Regions from separate parts of the Streptomyces albofaciens JCM 4342 genome, predicted to be linked through region 4. Evidence: riboswitches for the same ligand, from Rfam matches in the RefSeq annotation. Region 4 holds a riboswitch; each other region holds the start of a gene.
What was found. Region 4 has a riboswitch for cobalamin ahead of nicT (Nickel transporter NicT). Riboswitches for the same ligand answer to the same signal wherever they lie in the genome.
Positions count from the first base shown of each region.

Region 1: another riboswitch for cobalamin. It lies ahead of CP973_RS29280 (CoA-acylating methylmalonate-semialdehyde dehydrogenase); the one in region 4 lies ahead of nicT (Nickel transporter NicT).
Region 2: another riboswitch for cobalamin. It lies ahead of CP973_RS33565 (ribonucleoside-diphosphate reductase subunit alpha); the one in region 4 lies ahead of nicT (Nickel transporter NicT).
Region 3: another riboswitch for cobalamin. It lies ahead of CP973_RS12315 (cobalamin biosynthesis protein); the one in region 4 lies ahead of nicT (Nickel transporter NicT).

Region 1 is NZ_PDCM01000002.1:2,069,704-2,074,405, reverse strand. Features, by position in the region: gene CP973_RS29285 (acyl-CoA dehydrogenase family protein) at 1-346, opposite strand, end outside; gene CP973_RS29280 (CoA-acylating methylmalonate-semialdehyde dehydrogenase) at 360-1,859, opposite strand; cobalamin riboswitch at 2,067-2,252, opposite strand; gene CP973_RS29275 (short-chain fatty acyl-CoA regulator family protein) at 2,401-3,807, opposite strand; gene CP973_RS29270 (hypothetical protein) at 4,026-4,439, opposite strand; gene CP973_RS29265 (hypothetical protein) at 4,535-4,702, shown strand, end outside.
Region 2 is NZ_PDCM01000002.1:3,153,185-3,157,886, forward strand. Features, by position in the region: gene CP973_RS33555 (TolB family protein) at 1-751, opposite strand, end outside; gene CP973_RS33560 (TolB family protein) at 794-2,113, opposite strand; cobalamin riboswitch at 2,429-2,592, shown strand; gene CP973_RS33565 (ribonucleoside-diphosphate reductase subunit alpha) at 2,752-4,702, shown strand, end outside.
Region 3 is NZ_PDCM01000001.1:2,746,551-2,751,252, forward strand. Features, by position in the region: gene CP973_RS12310 (cobyric acid synthase) at 1-1,419, opposite strand, end outside; gene CP973_RS12315 (cobalamin biosynthesis protein) at 1,478-2,458, opposite strand; cobalamin riboswitch at 2,586-2,732, opposite strand; gene CP973_RS12320 (hypothetical protein) at 2,932-3,168, opposite strand; gene CP973_RS12325 (inorganic phosphate transporter) at 3,223-4,563, opposite strand.
Region 4 is NZ_PDCM01000001.1:2,060,599-2,065,300, reverse strand. Features, by position in the region: gene CP973_RS09325 (FecCD family ABC transporter permease) at 1-689, opposite strand, end outside; gene CP973_RS09320 (ABC transporter substrate-binding protein) at 689-1,867, opposite strand; cobalamin riboswitch at 2,129-2,341, shown strand; gene nicT (Nickel transporter NicT) at 2,340-3,575, shown strand; gene CP973_RS09305 (VOC family protein) at 3,809-4,309, opposite strand; gene CP973_RS09300 (DoxX family protein) at 4,382-4,702, opposite strand, start outside.

The DNA.
Region 1 (4,702 bases), on a different contig from region 4:
GCAGCCGGCGGGCGCGCTGCGCCTCGTCGCCGTACCGGTCGATCATCCAGGCGACCATGTTGTGGATGGACAGATAGCCCGCGATGGACGGGCAGGCGGTGGCCAGCACTTCGAGGACCAGCACGCCGTCCGCCCGGCTCAGCGCGGAGCCGCCGGCGTCCTCCCGTACGTGGATCCCGCCGAGCCCCAGCGCGGCGGCCCTGCGCAGCACGTCCACGGGAAAGTGCTTGTCCCGGTCCCAGGCCACGGCGTGCGGCGCGATGTGCTCCTGCGCGAAGTCCAGCGTCGTCTCCACGATGGCGAGCTGGTCCGGGGTGAGCGCGGCGGCCGTGGTGGCGGTGGTCATGACGCTCATCGGCTCAGCCCATCGTCGGAAGGGTGAAGCTCGCGCCCTCCTTGACCCCGGAGGGCCAGCGCGAGGTGATGGTCTTGGTACGGGTGCAGAAGCGGATCGCGTCCGGGCCGTGCTGGTTCAGGTCGCCGAAGCCGGACCGCTTCCAGCCGCCGAAGGTGTGGTACGCGACCGGCACCGGGATCGGGACGTTGACGCCGACCATGCCGGTGTGCACCCGGCGGCCGAAGTCCCGCGCGGTGTCCCCGTCCCGGGTGAAGATCGCCACGCCGTTGCCGTACGGGTGCTCCGTGGGCAGCCGCAGCGCCTCCTCGTAGTCCGCCGCCCGGACCACCGACAGCACCGGGCCGAAGATCTCCTCCTGGTAGACGCGCATGTCCGGGGTGACCCGGTCGAAGAGCGAGGCGCCCGCGAAGAAGCCGTCCTCGTGGCCGGGCAGGGTGAAGTCCCGCCCGTCCACGACCAGTTCGGCGCCCTCCGCGACACCCAGATCGACATACGCGCGCACCCGGTCCAGCGCGTCCCGGCCGACCAGCGGCCCGAAGTCGGCGTGCGGGTCGTCGCTGCGGCCGACGCGCAGCGCGCCGATCCGCTCCTTGAGCCGCGCCACCAGCGCCTCGGCCGTCTCCTCGCCCACCGGTACGGCGACCGAGACCGCCATGCAGCGCTCGCCCGCCGACCCGTACCCGGCGCCGACCAGCGCGTCCACCGCCTGGTCGAGGTCGGCGTCCGGCATCACGACCAGGTGGTTCTTGGCGCTGCCGAAGCACTGGGCGCGCTTGCCGTGCGCCGCGGCGGTCGCGTAGACGTGCGCGGCGACCGGCGTCGAGCCGACGAAGCCCAGCGCCCCGACGCGCGGGTCCTCCAGCAGCGTGTCCACCGACTCCTTGCCGCCGTGCACGACGTTGAGGACGCCCGGCGGCAGGCCCGCCTCCAGGAACAGCTCGGCCAGCCGCAGCGGCACCGACGGCGCCCGCTCGGACGGCTTGAGCACGAACGCGTTGCCGCAGGCCAGGGCCGGTGCGGCCATCCACAGCGGGATCATCGCGGGGAAGTTGAACGGGGTGATCCCGGCGATCACGCCGATCGGGCGGCGCAGCGAGTGCACATCGATGCCGGTCCCGGCGTTGTCGGTGAACTCGCCCTTGAGCAGATGCGGGATCCCGGCGGCGAACTCCACCACCTCCAGTCCGCGCTGGAGGTCGCCGTGCGCGTCCGGAACCGTCTTGCCGTGCTCGCTCGACAGCAGTCGGGCCAGCGACTCCCGCTCGCCCTCGACCAGGCGCAGGAAATTCAGCAGCACCCGGGCGCGCCGCTGCGGGTTCCACTCGCCCCACTCCGGCTGGGCCGCTGCCGCGTCGGCGACCGCGGCCGTCGTCTCGGCCCGGTCCGCGAGGGGGACGCGGGCCTGCACGGTGCCGGTGTTGGGGTCGTACACATCGCCGTAAGCACCCGATGTTCCCGGTGTGTGCCTGCCGCCGATGAAATGGGTCAGTTCTCGGACCATGGGGAGCCTGCTCTCGTCAGGTGGGACCCGGGGATGGCACGGCCGGGCGCGCGAGCGGCGCGGTTGGCGCGCGGCGGGCGGCGGGGCCGTGGGACGCGAAAGGCGTGGAACCGTCAGTCCGCGGGCGGCGCCGCGGGCCGGGCCGGATCACCTGGGCCGTGGGTACGCACCGGTGCCATGCGTGTCTGCTCCATCCTCGTGGACAACACGGAAGAAACACCCGCGGCCGGTATCCTGGCTTCCGGATCACCGCGCGCCGCCCGCCTTCCCGACGCGTTCGCGTCAGTGGCGTCCTGCTCGGCGTCGCACTCCCCGGTCACAGTGGCGGGACCGCGCCGGAATCGCACCGGCTTCCCTGCACCGCGGGCCGTGCCCACGAACATATAGTTGGACGTCCTAGTAAGTCCAGAGCGGCCGGCCGGTCTTCCGGGCGTCCGGGCCGTCGGCCGCCGGTCGTCCGAGGCGTTGGCCGCCGGTCGTCCGAGGCGTCGGCCGTTGGGTCCGGGCCGTCGGCCCTTCCGGTACGGGCCGGCCGCCGGCCTCACTCCTCCCGCACCGGATACGGCACGAACGTGCTGCGGTTCTCGTCGACGAGCAGCGCCCGGCCGAGCGGCGGCACGGCCCGCTGCGGGCACTCCAGCCGTTCGCAGACCCGGCAGCCCATGCCGATCGGGGTGGCCGCGGCGGCGTTGTCCAGGTCCAGCCCGTCCGAGTAGACGAGCCGGGACGCGTGCCGGATCTCGCAGCCCAGGCCGATGGCGAAGGTCTTGCCCGGATCGCCCCAGCCGCCCCGGTGCCGGGTGACCGTACGCGCCGTCCACAGATAGCGGCGGCCGTCCGGCATCGCCGCGATCTGCACGTGGATGCGGCTGGGCGCGGTGAACGCCTCGTAGACGTTCCACAGCGGGCACGTACCGCCCGCCCGCGAGAAGTGGAAGCCGGTGGCGGACTGCCGCTTGGACATGTTGCCCGCCCGGTCGACCCGTACGAACGAGAACGGCACCCCGCGCCGTCGCGGCCGCTGCAAGGTGCTCAGCCGGTGGCATACCGTCTCGTAGCCGAGGCCGAAGCGGTCGGTCAGCCGCTCGATGTCGTACCGCACTTCCTCCGCCGCGGCGTGGAACGGCCCGTACGGCAGCACCAGCGCCGCCGCGAAGTAGTTGGCCACGCCGATCCGGGCCAGCGACCAAGTGGCCGAGCCCTCCGCGAAGTCCTCCGAGGCGGGCCGCGACAGTTCGTCACCGGCCTCCAGCAGCGCCAGCTGGGTGGCCATGCGGAAGGCCCGCTGGCCGGGACGCAGCCCCGTCGACAGGCGCAGCACCCGGGCGGCCGGATCGTAGTGGTGCAGCGGCCCGTCCGGGGTGTCGACGAGGCGTACGCCGTGCCGCTCGGTGAGCCGGGCGGCCAGCGCGCGCCCCACCTCGCCGGGGCGGATGCCCAGTTCGGCGGCGAGCTCTTCCGCTGCGGTGTCCGCCTCGTGCAGATAGTTCTGCCGACGGTAGAAGAACTCGCGGATCTCCTCGTGCGGCGACAGCGGCGCGGCCGGGTCGGCCCCGCCGCCCCGCGCCTCCGCCACCTCCGCCAGCCGCTCGGTCAGCGCCCGGTTGCGCCGCCCCAGATCCAGCAGGACGGCGGCCACGGCGGGCTGCCGCGAGGCGAGTTCGGACAGGTCGGCGGGGGAGACCCGGGCGGCGGCCAGCTCGTCGGCCAGCGCCTCGCGCAGGTCGGCCAGCACCCGGCTGGTGTCCCGCTCGGCGAAGAACCCCGGGTCCACCCCGAACGCCTCGGTCAGCCGCAACAGTACGGGCACGGTCAGCGGCCGCGAGTCGTGCTCCATCTGGTTCAGATAGCTGGGCGAGATGGCCAGTACGCGGGCCAGCGCGGCCTGGCTGAACCCCCGCTCCTCCCGCAGCCGGCGCAGCCGCGCCCCGGCGTAGATCTTGCTCACGGTGCCCCCTCCGTCGCTGCCGCGCGGCACACCTTAGTGGCCGACAGGGCGTCGCGGACCTTCGCAACCTTGGCGAACCGGGAGCGGTTGCCGGCAGAAGTCGGCTGCGGGGGCCGGCTGGCGACGCCTTGTGCCGAGGCACCGGTGGGTTCGCAGTCTTCACCGGCCGGGGGTGGGAGAGAAGGCGGCCGGCCGAGCGCCCCGCCGGACGCGCGGCGTTACCGCTCCGCCTCGTCCCACGCTGTGCCGAGCAGGCCCGCGTGACTGGTGAGCAGGGCGACGAGGGCGGCGGTCACCCGGGGGCCCCACCCGTCGGCCGGCACCTCCAGCTCGAAGTCCTCCACACCGCTCGCCCCGTCCAGGACCGGGCTCCGCCGGTCGCCCGCGTACCACCGGATACGGCGCGGCATCCGGGCACCGCCACCGCTGCCCGACGCCAGGCTGCCGACCACGATGAGCACCTGGACGGGCAGGATCAGCCACCACACCCACCACCAGAAGAGCCGCCCCTTGAGGCCGACGGCGGGTTCCCGGCCGGTCTGCCGGACCGTCCAGCGCGTCCGGCCCGTGCCGTCGCTCCGGGCCGGCGCCCGTGTGACGACCGCCAGGGACGTGCCGTACCCGTCCTGCACCTCGTAGGAGGCGGGCGGTGACTGAGTACGCGCCCATCGCCTCCTGAGTACCCGTACCGATACCGCACCGCCCCGCCGCGGCAAGACTGGCGATCATGAGCACACCAGCCCCGTCGACCTCACCGGCCGCCGCCCCCGCCGATCTGCCGCGGAGCGACCCGTTCGCGCCCTCCAAGGCGGCCCTCCGGGTCTTCGCCCTCCTCGGTTTTCCGCTGCTGGCCGTCGCGTGGGTGCTGTTCGCGATCATCGTCCTCCACCAGGCG
Region 2 (4,702 bases), on a different contig from region 4:
GCAGGTTGGCGGCCTTGGAGGTGAAGCCGACCGTACGGCCGTCGTAGGTGATCGCCGGGTTGGCGGAGGGCCCGTTGGCCTGCTCTCCGGTGGCGGTGACGCTCACCCGCTCGACCGCGCCCGTCTTCCGGTCGCGGACGAAGATGTCCTGGGCCTTGTTGGTGTCGCCGGGCACCAGGTCCTCACGACTGGAGGCGAACGCCACGTACCGGCCGTTGGCGCTGATCACGGGCATCTGGGAGCCCTGCTTGCCCTGCGGCGGCTTTCCGTCGAGGGTGACGCTCTCGGTGCGTCCGGTCCTGCGGTCGTGCACGAAGATGTCGGTGGCGGCGTTGGTGTCCCCCGGCACGAGGTTGGCGGCACCGGAGGCGAAGGCGACATACCGGCCGTCGGCGCTGATGGTGGGCGTGGACGACCAGGAGTCGGCCTGGGTGCCGTCGCTCGCCACGTTGACGCGTTCGACGGCGCCCGTGCGCAGGTTCTTGACGAAGATGTCCGGCTGGCCGTTGGTGTCGCCGGGCACCAGGTTCGTCGCGTCGGAGCCGAACACGGCGAACCGGCCGTCGGCGCTGATCATCGAGCCGGACGAGCCGCCGTTGCCCTGTGTGCCGTCGGCGGCGACGCTGGCCCGCTCGGTGCCGGACGGCGGCGCGGACCGGGCGGCGGCCGTCGTGGCGGGCAGCAGCGCGGCGAGCGCGCACACCCCGGTGACGGCGGCGAGTCTTCGTACGGTGGTGCGGGTGGACCTCATGGCGGATTCCCCTCCTGGTGAATGCGTGCGTCGCCGTTGACGTCAGTGCGTGAGCCGGCGGACGAAGACGTCGCCCGTCCCGTTCGTGTCACCGGGCACCAGCCCGTCGTCGCGCGAGTCGAAGACCGCCAGCCGCCCGGCGGCGTCGGGCACCGCGGTATTGGTCCAGGAGGACGACTGGCCGCCGTCCGCGGTGACGTTGATCCGTTCGACCCGCCCGGTGCGCAGGTCGCGGACGAAGGCGTCGACCTCGCGGTTGGTGTCGCCGGGCACCAGGTTGGTCGCCGCGGAGGTGAAGAAGAGGCGCCGGTTGTCCGCGCTGAGCCGCCCGTCGGAGGACCAGCCGTTGCCCTGGGCACCGTCGTGCGCGCGGGACGCCATCCGGGTGGTGCCCTTCCCCAGGTCGCGGACGAAGATGTCGTACGTGCCGTTGGTGTCGCCGGGCACCACGTCGTCGGCCACGGAGGCGAAGACCGCGTGCCGGCCGTCGGGGCTCAGCCGGGGGAACGGCGACACGCCGACCACGGCGCCCGTCGAGCCGAGGCTCGCCACGCTCGTCCGCCCGGTGTCCAGGTCGTGGACGTACAGGGGGTCCTGCGGCGGCGGGCGGCGGAAGCCGGGTCCGGCGGGGGTGAGGTTCGTCGCCTTGGAGGTGAACGCGACCCGACGGCCGTCGGCGCTGATCGACGGGAAGGCGGAGGGGCCGTCGGCCTGCGTGCCGTCGCTCGCCACACTGACCCGTTTCGTCGTTTCCTTCTGCACATCGTGGACGAAGATGTCCAGGCGCTCGTTGGTGTCGCCGGGCACCAGGTCCGCGCGGTACGAGCCGAAGGCGAGGTGGCGGCCGTCGCCGCTGAGGGTGAAGTTCTGCACCCCGTAGCCGTACGGGGACGTGCCCGCGCCCGCGGTGGGGCTCGTGGTGCGGCCGGTCAGCCGGTCGTGGACGAACACGTCGCCCTCGCCGTTGGTGTCGCCGGGCACCAGGTTCGACGCCGAGGAGTAGAAGGCCACGTACCGCCCGTCGGCGCTGATCTCGGGTGATCCGGACAGGGCGTTGCCGCGCGTGCCGTCACCGGCGACGCTGACCAGGTCGACCTTTCCCGTCCGTAAATCCTTGACGTACACGTCTTGTTGGCCGTTGGCGTCGGCGGGTCCCAGATTGGTGGCTTCCGAGGTGAATGCCACGAACCGCCCGTTCGCGCTGAGCGTCGGACCGCCCGAGAAACCGTTTCCCTGCGTTCCGTCCGCGGCGACGCTGACCCGTTCGGTCGCCGGGGCCGCCGGCCGTGCCGCGGTGGCCGTCGCGGACAGCACCCCCGCCACGGCACACGCTCCGGCCAGCAGCCCCACGGCTCTCGCCACGCCGCGCGCAGCACCGTTTCTTCGCATGTCTCCCCCCTCACATCAGGCCCCCCACCCGCCCCGCCGGGCGACGGAGCAGACAAGGAGCCAATACGCTTCAGGAGTCCCGGTCAACGCATCAGGGACATTCCGCGCCACCAATACGCCCCCTGCATCAGCCCCCGTCCAGGAGGGCCGCCGGGCCCCGGCCGGAAGGCCCGGAACGGCTTCAGGAAGCCTCCGCAGGGGCTTCTGGGCGGCCCCGCAGCGCCCGGCGAACGGCCTCGGAACGGCTGCCGAATACCACGGCTCCGGACAACCCCGCGCCAACGCGACACAAGATATGGGGGTGGGTGCACGAGGCAGCACAAGATGTATGCTCGTGCTCGCTGTCGTCGCAGGGGAATCCGGTGCGAATCCGGAACTGTCCCGCAACGGTGTACGAAGTGCGGCAATCCGCACCCGTGAGTCCGAAGACCTGCCCGCAGTACGCCCGCGCCATCCCGGCGCGGTCGTCGATACGTCCGGGCCTCGCGGGTTGGGCCGGTGGACGCTGCGCGGTGTGCCCGCGCGCCCCTCGCCGTGCCAGGGGTGCCGCACGCCCGTACGCGGCCCTCCGTGCCTCCCCCGGGCCCCCGCCGAGTGAGGGAGAGCAGCACGTGACCATCGCGCCAACGGAGCCCGCGTCAGACCGGCAGGTCGTGCAGCCCGCGAAGGACACGAAGCCCCGGCAGGACGCCGGCGGCCGGGCCGAGGACGGCCCCGGCGCCGCGCTGCTGCGCACGCTGACCGACCTCACCGCCGACCTGGACGCCACCGACCCCGGCAAGGTCGCCGCCGCCGCGCTGCGCGGCCGCCACCCCGGCTCCGACGAGGCCGAACTGCGCTCGCTGGCCATGGAGGCCGCCGCCGGCCTGATCGGCGACGAGCCGCAGTACTCCAAGCTGGCCGCCCGCCTGCTGACGCTCGCCATCGCGGAGGAGGCGGCCGCGGAGGGGGCGACCGCCTTCTCCGCCTCCGTCGCCGTCGGACACCGCGAGGGCCTGATCGCCGACGACACGGCGGAGTTCGTACGGACCCACGCGGCGCGCCTGGACGAGCTGGTGGAGCGCGCCCTCGCGGACGGCGCCGACGACCGGTTCGGCTACTTCGGCCTGCGCACCCTGCACTCCCGCTACCTGCTGCGCCACCCGATCTCCCGGCAGGTCATCGAGACCCCGCAGCACTTCCTGCTGCGGGTGGCCTGCGGCCTGGCCGAGGACCACGGCGAGCGGGCCGTGGACGACGTCGCCGAGCTGTACCGGCTGACCAGCACGCTGTCGTACCTGCCCTCCTCCCCCACCCTCTTCAACTCCGGCACCCGGCACCCGCAGATGTCCTCCTGCTACCTGCTGGACTCCCCGCTGGACGAGCTGGACTCGATCTACGACCGCTACCACCAGGTGGCGCGCCTGTCGAAGCACGCCGGCGGCATCGGCCTGTCGTACTCCCGGGTGCGCGCCCGCGGCTCGCTGATCCGCGGCACCAACGGCCACTCCAACGGCATCGTGCCGTTCCTGCGCACCCTGGACGCCTCGGTCGCGGCCGTGAACCAGGGCGGCCGGCGCAAGGGCGCGGCCTGTGTCTACCTGGAGACCTGGCACGCGGACCTGGAGGAGTTCCTGGAGCTGCGCGACAACACGGGCGAGGACGCCCGGCGCACCCACAACCTGAACATCGCGCACTGGATCCCCGACGAGTTCATGCGCCGCGTCGAGGCGGACGCCGACTGGTCGCTGTTCTCCCCCAGCGACGTGCCGGAGCTGGTGGACCTGTACGGCGACGAGTTCGACGCCGCGTACCGCGAGGCGGAGGCCGCGGGCCTGGCCGTCAAGCAGGTCCCGGCGCGCATCCTGTACGCGCGGATGATGCGCACCCTCGCGCAGACCGGCAACGGCTGGATGACCTTCAAGGACGCCGCCAACCGCACCGCCAACCAGACCGCCGAGCCCGGCAAGGTGGTGCACTCCTCGAACCTGTGCACCGAGATCCTGGAGGTCACCGACGACGGCGAGACCGCGGTCTGCAACCTCGGCTCGGTCAACCTGGCCGCCCACCTGGGCGACGACGGCGAGATGGACTGGGAGCGGCTGGACGCCACGGTCCGTACGGCCGTGACCTTCCTGGACCGCGTGGTGGACATCAACTTCTACCCGACCGAGCAGGCCGGCGCCTCCAACTCGCGCTGGCGGCCGGTGGGCCTGGGCCTGATGGGACTCCAGGACGTCTTCTTCCGGCTGCGGCTCGGCTTCGACTCGCCCGAGGCGCGGGAGCTGTCCACCCGCATCTCCGAGCGGATCATGCTCGCCGCGTACGAGGCGTCCGCCGACCTCGCCGAGCGGCACGGGCCGCACCCGGCCTGGTCCGCAACCCGTACGGCCCGGGGCGTGCTGCACCCCGACCACTACCCGAACGCCGAGCCGCGCTGGGCGGACCGGTGGGCGGCGCTGCGCACCCGTATCGCGGCGACCGGCATGCGCAACTCGCTGCTGCTGGCCATCGCGCCGACCGCGACCATCGCCTCGATCGCGGGCGTGTACGAGTGCATCGAGCCGCAGGTCTCCAACCTGT
Region 3 (4,702 bases), 690 kb from region 4:
CTCGATCAGGTCGCCCAGCCGGTCGAGCTGCTCCTCGCGCAGCGCGGCGAAGCTGGTGTCCGGCGCCGGGACGAACGCGCGGCCCGCGTCGGCGGCCACCCGCCGCAGGAACGCCCGCCGGAAACCGTCGCTCTCCAGGGAGCCGTGCCAGTGGGTGCCCCAGACGGCCCCGGACCGGCAGCCTGCCAGGAACGGCTCCCCGCCGTCGATCTCCGCCACGCCGTGGTGGATCTCGTATCCCTCGACCGGCTCGCCCAGCGCCTCGCCGGACGGCCGGGCCAGCGTCTTCTCGGCCGCGAACCGTACGCGTACGGGCAGCAGCCCCAGCCCGTCCACGGTCCCGGCCTTCGACTCGACCTCGTCCTCGATGCGCTCGCCCAGCATCTGGAAGCCGCCGCAGATGCCGAGCACCGGGCGGCCCTCCGCGGCCCGCCGCCGCACCGCGTCCGCGATGCCGCGCTCGCGCAGCCACTGGAGCGCGCGGACGGTGCCGCGGGTGCCGGGCAGGACGACGAGGTCGGCGTCGGCCAGTTCCTCGGGGCGGTCCACGAACCGGACCACGACGCCCGGTTCGGCGGCCAGCGCGTCCACGTCCGTGAAGTTCGACATCAGCGGTACGGCGGCCACGGCGACGCGCAGCACGTCCGCGCCGTGCGGCGGCGCGACGACGCTCTCGCGGACCGCGCCGCGCAGCGAGACGCGGAGGCCGTCCTCCTCGTCGATGCCGAGGCCGTGCGCGAACGGCAGCACCCCGAGGGTGGGCCGTCCGCTCAGCCCCTTCAGCATCTCCAGGCCGGGTTCCAGCAGCGTCACATCGCCGCGGAACTTGTTGACGAGATAGCCCGCGACCAGCGCCTGGTCCTCCCGGGACAGCAGCGCCGTGGTGCCGAAGAACGAGGCGAACACGCCGCCCCGGTCGATGTCGCCGACCACCACGACCGGAATCCTGGCGGCGCGCGCGATGCCCATGTTCACGATGTCGGTGCGCCGCAGGTTGATCTCCGCGGGGCTGCCGGCGCCCTCGCAGATCACCGCGTCATGCGTACGGCGCAGCTCCTGGAGACAGCCCGTGACCGTGCCGAGCAGCCGCTCCTGGCGCCCCGCGTGGTAGCCGCGCGCGCTCAGCTCGCCCACCGGCCTGCCCATCAGCACGACCTGGCTGCTGCGGTCACCGCCCGGCTTCAGCAGCACGGGATTCATCAGCGCGCTCGGCTCGACGCGCGCCGCCGCGGCCTGCATGGCCTGCGCCCGCCCGATCTCCGCGCCCTCGCGCGTCACGAACGAGTTCAGCGACATGTTCTGCGCCTTGAACGGCGCCACCTTGACGCCCTTGCGGGCCAGCCAGCGGCAGATGCCCGCCGTCACCACGCTCTTGCCCGCGTCGGACGTGGTGCCGGCCACCAGCAGCCCGCCGCCCAGCGGCGCCCCACCCGAACCGTTCACCTGGCACTCCTCGCCGTCCGTACGTTGCTGCTGCTCACTTGGCCCTCCCGGCCGTACGGGACCGGCGTACCGCCCCGGCCGCCAGCCGGCCCGTGACCGTGGCCGCCAGGGCCAGCGCGCTCACCCGGCGCGACAGCCGTACGGCCCGCTCGATGTCCGGCACCGCGACGGGGCGCCCGGTGCCGCCGTTGAGCACCGGCCGGTGCTCGACCCGGCCGCCGTACGCCAGGGTGCCGCCCAGCCGTACGCCCAGCGCGCCCGCGAACGCGGCCTCCACCGGGCCCGCGTTGGGGCTCGGGTGGGACGCGCCGTCCTGCCGCCAGGCGCGCCACGCGCCCCGCCGGTCCGGACCGGCCAGGACCGCCAGCGCGGCGGTCAGCCGGGAGCCGGGGAAGCCGGCCACGTCGTCGAGGCGGGCCGAGGCCCACCCGAAGCGGCGGTAGCGCGGCGATGTGTGGCCCACCATCGCGTCCAGCGTGTTGACGGCGCGGAACGCCAGCAGCCCGGGAACACCGGCGACCGCGCCCCACACCAGGGCGCCGACCACCGCGTCCGAGGTGTTCTCGGCGACGGACTCGACCACCGCGCGCGCCATCTGCTGCCCGTCCAGGGCCTGCGGGTCGCGCCCGCACAGGTGCGGCAGGCGCTCGCGCGCCACATCGAGGTCGCCCACGGCGAGCGCCCCGCCGACGGCCCGTGCCTCGCGGCCCAGCGAGGTGCCGCCCAGGACGGCCCAGGTGGCGGCGGCGGTCAGCGCCACGGAGGCGGGGAAGGCCGCGGGGGAGCGGCGTACGGCACGGGTGAGCAGCGTGGCACCGGCGGCGGTGCCGCCGGCGAGCAGTGCGGTGTGCAGGGCTCCGCGCCCGCGGCCGTCGCTCCACAGGCGGCGCTCCACGGCCGCCGCGGCCCGCCCGAAGGCGGCCACCGGGTGACCGCGCCGGGGGTCGCCCACGACCAGGTCGCCGAGGAAACCGAGGGCCGCGCCGCACGCGTAGCCGGCGTGTTCGGCACGCATCGGATCAGACCGCCGTCGCGCCTCGGAGGGGCAGCGGGGTACGTCCAGCGGGTCTCGAACTGCGGCCGGGCATGGCGGTAGGTCCTCACTCAGGGTCCGCGCCCTGGTTCGACGGGTACGGCGACGAGAGTCTCCTGGCTCCCCGGATCGGCGCTTCCCCCGGCCTTCCAGTCCGTACGGAACCCGCGTCCCGGACGCGGACCGTGGCCCTTGATGGAGGAGCGCTCCCCGGTGACAGTGGCGGGACCGCGCCGGATTCTCACCGGACTTCCTCATCTGTCGCCGATTGGCTCCGGCAGTCCACCACGCTCCGCGAAGCCCGTCAACTCGCGCTTGACCTGCGGCGCGGGGCGGGGGCCGCGCCTGTGTCGGAGGACACAGGCGGCCACTGCCCGCGGACGGCGACGGGGCGCCCGGTGACCGCGGCGGGTGCCGCGGCCACCGGACGCCCCGGGGCGCCGTGCCGGTGCCGGTCAGGCGGCGACGATCAGGTAGATGCCGTACGCCACGGCCGCCGCGCACAGCGCGAAGCAGGCGTACGCGCCGGCCCGCGCCGCCCCGCCGGGACCGTCGGCGGCCACCGCCTCGCCCTCCTGCCGGGGCTTGCGGGACGTGCCGACGATGCCGAGGGTGAACAGGCCCACGATGCCGACCGTCACGACCAGCGTGACGCCGAAGACCTGGCCGAGCGCTGCCCAGTCGATGCTCATTGCGTTCTCGTTCCTTCGTGGAAGCCGGGGGAGGCGGGGAGCCGTACGGCGGGGTCAGCCGGCGGCCGAGCCGGCCTTGGCGCGGGGCTCGGTCCCGTGCTTCTCGTGCGGGTGGGCGGCCACCGGGGCGGCGATCACCGGGGCCGCGCCGACCGGGTCGGTGAGCCGCGCCCCGGCCACCGCGGGCGCGGGGATCGTGGCGGCCGTCGCGGGCTCGGTGGCGACCGGGCCGGCGGGCGGCGGCGAGACGGCCTGGAGGGCGGCGGTCACGACACCCGCGGGCTCCGCGGCCGGGCCCTCGTTGACGTTGGTGTGGTCCACCGGCTTGCGCCGGGAGGCCACCCAGATCGCGCCGCAGACGGCGAGCGCGAGGACCGCGACGGTCGCGATGCCCCAGTCGCCCTGGTCCGCCAGCAGCGCGGCGCCCGCAGCGACCAGACCGGCGGCCGGCAGCGTCAGGCCCCAGGCGACGACCATCCGGCCCGCCGTGGACCAGCGCACCACGCCGCCCTTGCGGCCCAGCCCGGAACCCATGACGGAGCCGGAGCAGACCTGGGTGGTGGAGAGCGCGAAGCCGAGGTGGGAGGAGGCCAGGATGGTGGCCGCGGCGCCGGTCTGGGCGGCGAAGCCCTGCGGCGGCTGGATGTCGGTGATGCCCTTGCCCATCGTGCGGATGATCCGCCAGCCGCCCAGGTACGTGCCGAGCGCGATGGCCAGGCCCGCCGAGGCGATGACCCACAGCGGCGGGTCGGCGTGCGGTGCCACGACGCCGCCGGTGATCAGCGCCAGGGTGATCACGCCCATCGTCTTCTGGGCGTCGTTGGTGCCGTGGGCGAGGGAGACCAGGGCGGCGGAGGCGATCTGCCCGGCGCGGTAGCCCTTGGCGGTGTCCTCCTCGGCGCGGTCGCGGGCCAGCCGGTACGTCAGCCGGGTCGCGGCCATCGAGGCCAGACCGGCCACGATCGGCGCGGCGACGGCCGGGATGAGGACCTTCATGACAACGGCGCCGCCGTGCACGCCGCTCGCGCCGACGGACACCAGGGTCGCGCCGATCAGGCCGCCGAAGAGGGCGTGCGAGGAGCTGGAGGGGAGCCCGGCCAGCCAGGTGACGAGGTTCCAGACGATGGCGCCGACCAGTCCGGCGAAGATCACCTCTGGTCTGATGCCGGCGGTCTCGTCGATGATCCCGCCGGAGATGGTCTTGGCGACCTCCACGGACAGGAATGCGCCGAGCAGGTTGAGGGCCGCCGACATCGCCACCGCCGTCTTGGGCTTGAGTGCCCCGGTGGAAATGGTGGTGGCCATGGCGTTGGCCGTGTCGTGGAAGCCGTTCGTAAAGTCGAACACCAAGGCCGTGACGATCACGATCCCGATGAGAAGCGTGATGTGTTCCATTCACCCAGGCAATCAGTTCGATGGTCAGTAACGCTCGGGACCGTACGGACGACGGGTGAACGGAAGGTGAACTGGACCGGACGCCGCGGTGACGCCCCCGCAGGGGTGGCGCGGAGGCGCCCGAGGCGTCACGCGGGCC
Region 4 (4,702 bases):
AGGAACTGGCCGATGCCGACACCCGCGAGCACCAGCCGCAGCGGCGCGAAGCCGCCACCGCGCCGGGCCAGCGTCCAGACCAGCGCGAACGCGGCGAGCGCCCCGGCGAAGGCGGCCAGCGACAGCCCCAGGCCCCCGCCCACCCCGAGCACTCCCCCCGACCCGAACACTCCCCCCGACCCGAACACTTCGTCCGCTCCGGCCACCGCTCCCGCGCCCAGCACGATCGCGGCCACCGCGCCGAGCGACGCGCCGTTGGAGATGCCCAGCAGGTACGGGTCGGCGAGCGGGTTGCGCACCAGCGCCTGGGTGGTCGTACCGACGAGCCCGAGCCCCGCGCCGACCAACGCGGCGAGCAGCGCCCTGGGAACCCGCAGCTGCCAGACGATCAAATCGTCCGTACCGGGCCGCGGCGGCTCCCCGCCCAGCCGCCGCAACACCACCGACCACACCTCACCCGGGGCGATATCGGTAGCACCGAGCGAGACGGCGGCGGTCAGCGCGACGAGCAGGGCGAGGAGAAGCCCGACGGCGATCCAGAGCGTCTGAGCGGGGCTCGGGGAGGTACGGGCGGGGCCTGGAGACGTAGGGGCGGGATTCGGAGACGTACGGGCGGGATTCGGAGACGTACGGGCAGGGCCTGGGGACGTACGAGCGGAGCCCCGGGACGTACGGGCGGCCCGCCGCATCAGCGGCCCACCCCACCCGCAGCCGCCCCGCCCGAGACCGAGCCACCCGAGACCGAACCGTCCGATGCCGAACCACCCGAGGCCGAACCGCCCAAGGCTGAGCCACCCGAGACCGAACCGTCCAGGCGGCCCAGCCGGTCCGTATACAGCGTCGCCGCGATCCGCCGTACCGTATCGGCATTGCCGACCCCCGCGATGGTCGTCCGCTCCGAGCCGATGCGCAGGAACTTGCCTTCCTTCACCGCGCGCAGGCCCGCCGTGGCCGGGAATGTCCTCAGGAATTGTTCGGCTTCGGCGAATGCCTTCTCATTGGCCGCGGCACTGCCCCGGTTCCGTACGCCGAGCTGGATCCAGTCCGGGTCCTTGTCGACCACGTCCTCCCACGAGACCGGCCGGAAATCACCCGCGCAGTCCGCGAAGATGTTCCGCGCCCCGGCCTCGGTCAGCACCGCGTTCGCCACCTGCCGGTTGCAGACGGCGACGGGCTGCTTCGTTCCCGCGTCGAAATCGAAGAAGAAGTACGACGGGCGTTTCTCCACCGGGACGTCCGCGATGGCCTTACGCACCTCGGCGACCTTCTTCTCCATCTCCGCCACCAGCTGCAATGCCCGTGGCGACGTACCCGTGACCTGCCCGAGGCGCCGGATATCGCCCTCCACCGCGGACAGGTCCCGCTGCGGCACCTTCTTGCGCGGCGCGCACGCCGTCGAGGCCAGATAGACGTGCTTGATGCCCGCCGCGGCGAATTCCGCCTCGGTCGGGCCGGTCGCCGCCCCGCCCATGTTGCCCATCGAAGCGAACGTGTCGATGTACAGATCGGCCCCGGAACCGAGCAGCTTCTCCTTCGGAATCACCGTTTTCCCCAGGACCGGCACCTGCTGCGCCCGAGCGTCGAGTTCACCCGGCAACGTGCCCTTGCCCGGCGGAAATCCGGTGCCGACGACCCGGTCCTCCACACCCAGCCGAAGCAGCATCTCCAGACTCGCCGCATTGCTGGTGACGATTTTCCGTGGCGCGGTGGAGAAAGTCGTCTTCCGCCCGTCGCAATCGGTGACGGTGACCGGAAAGCCACCCGCCGAGCCGTTCCGGCTGCCCACGGCCCCGGCATCCTGCCCGTCGGCACCGCCGCACCCCGAGGCCAGCGCGGCCACCGCCAGCACCGTCACCGCCGCCGTCACCGCCCGCCCCGTCCGCCCCGCTCTCCCCGTCCGCCCCTTTCGCACCGTCTGCCCTGTCCGACCCGTCGACCCCTTCGGCCCCGACACCGGCCCCACCTCATCCACGCGAGGACGCATATGCCCGCTCTCCCTGCCTCTCGCCTCTCGACTGCCCGACGGCCCGCCTGCGCGGGCCCGGATCAGGTAGTCGAGCGACCGGCGCCCCGGGTTCCCGAGGCCCAGGTCCGATGGCCGGGGCGACGGCCCTCGGCATCGACGGAGTTAGAGTGTCCGGGCCGTGGTGTTCGGGAAGACCGGTGACGACCTACAGGTCCAGGCCGGAGCGGCCCTCGCCACTGTGATCGGGAAGTTCCCGCCCCTGTCCGTACGCGTCCTTCGCCGTACGGAGCCACTGGCCGCAGCCCGCGGCCGGGAAGGCCGGGGCGGGCGCGTACACCCGTCAGCCAGGAGACCGGCCACGGCATCTCACGAACTGATCCACGAGGTGCTGGAGCGTGACCACCGGATGCCCCTGTCCACAAACCCCCCTGCTTCCTCTTCTCCCTCCTCTCCCTCCTCTCCCTCTTCCCCCACTTCGCCCGCGCCCTCCTCCGGCGGATCCGCCTCTCCCCTCCCCGATTTCCGCTGGCGGCGGCAGGACACCGTGCGGACCGCGGGGCTGATGGCGGTCATCGCCGGACTGCACGTCGTCGCCTTCGGCGTGCTCTTCCTGCTGGTCGTGCCGCACCACTACGCGGTGGGCTCACAGGTCTTCGGGGTCGGCCTCGGCCTCACCGCGTACACCCTCGGCATGCGGCACGCCTTCGACGCCGACCACATCGCCGCCATCGACAACACCACCCGCAAACTGATGGCCGACGGCAAGCGGCCGGTCTCCGTGGGCTTCTGGTTCGCGCTCGGCCACTCCAGCGTGGTCGTCGCCATGGCGGCGCTGGTCGCCGGCGGCGCGCAGCTCGCGGGCACCCTGCTGGACGACGAATCGCGCGCCCACCAGGTGCTCGGCACCGTGGGCACCACGGTCTCCGGCGGCTTCCTGTACCTCATCGCCGCGCTCAACCTCGTCGCGCTGGCAGGCATCTGGCGGGTGTTCCGGGCGATGCGGGAGGGCCGGTACGACGAGACGGAGCTGGAGCAGCACCTCGACTCGCGCGGCTTCATGAACCGCGTGCTGGGCCGCTTCACCCGCTCCATCACCCGACCCGGCCAGATGTACCCGCTCGGCCTGCTGTTCGGCCTCGGCTTCGACACCGCGACCGAGGTGACGCTGATGGTGATGGCGGGCAGCGGCGCGGCGGCCGGCCTGCCCTGGTACGCGATCCTGGTGCTGCCGCTGCTGTTCGCGGCGGGCATGAGCCTGTTCGACACCCTGGACGGCACGTTCATGAACTTCGCGTACCAGTGGGCGTTCTCGAACCCGGTACGCAAGGTCTACTACAACCTCACGATCACCGGCCTGTCGATCGCCGTCGCCTTCTTCATCGGCACCATCGAGCTGGTCACCGTCCTGCACGACAAACTGGACCTGAAGGACGGCGTCACCGACTGGATCTCGTCCATCGACCTGGACAACGTCGGCTTCATCATCGTCGGCCTGTTCGTGGTCGTCTGGGCGGCGGCCTTGGCGTACTGGCGATTGGCCGGCGTGGAGAAGCGCTGGTCGGCCCGGGCGTCGCGGGCGACAGGGGCGGAGGCCGGGGAGACCGCCTGAGGGAGGGCGGGGAGGGGAGGGGAGAGGACGACGAACGCGCGGTACGCGGACGGCCTTCCCTTGCGCGAACAACCGACCACTCCGCGTGCCCGACGGCCCTCACATCCACGAGCGTTTGCGTAAGGCCCGGGGTATGCGAAGCCCAGGCCCGCGTACGCCTAAGCCACCCACGAACGCCTGGCCCCCGCGAACACCCACGCACGCCCCTCCCCTCAGCCAGCCGAACCGGCCCCTCAGGTAGCCGAACCGGCCGCCGCCCCCGTCTTCAGGTCCCGCCCCCAGCGCGCCAGCTCCGCTTCGAGGTCGAGCGGACGGAGCCGGTCCGGTTCGTCCGGCCCCGGCCAGTCCTCGCGCGGCACGCGCCACATCACCTCGAACTCGTTGCCGTCCGGATCCTTCGCGTACACCGACTTGGACACCAGGTGATCGGTGGCGCCGACCAGCGCGCCCCGCTCCGCCAGCCCCGCCGCCACGTCCGCCAGCTCCCCGAGCGTGCCCACCTCCCAGGCCAGGTGGTAGAGCCCCACCCGGCCGTGCTCGGGCCCGGGGGCCGCGGCCCCCACCGCGAACAGCCCGAGGTCGTGATCGTTGGCCGTTCCCTCTGCACTGAGGAACGCGGCCCGCCCCGGAATCTCCGTGTCCACCCGGAAACCGAGCGCCTCGGTATAGAAGGCCACCGCGCGTCCCACGTCCCGCACGTAGAGCACCGCGTGGTTCAACCGCCGTACCGCCACGTCAACCCCTCACCTTCCCGCTTCGTCCCGATATCTTCCGATGCGTCCGACCCGCCCGCCCTGCCCTTTCGCTCACTTACGCAGCAGCAGGAACACGACCGCCAAAACCACCCCGAGCACCAAGGCGGCCACGCCGTACACCAGCCGGTGCGCGCGCAGGACCGGAAGCAGCCGGTCGACCGCGTACCGGCCGGGGCCGGTCAGCGCGAGCGCCGCCGCACCCGCCGTGAGCAGCAGCTCGTACTCGACGCCCTCGGGCGCGAAGAACCCGCCGCCCCACTTCACTCCCAGCGCGTTCACCATCGTCCCGACGACCGCCGCACCCGCCAGCGGCGTCAGCAGCCCGAGCACCAGCCCGAGGCCGCCCAGCGTCTCGCTGAGACCGGCGACGAC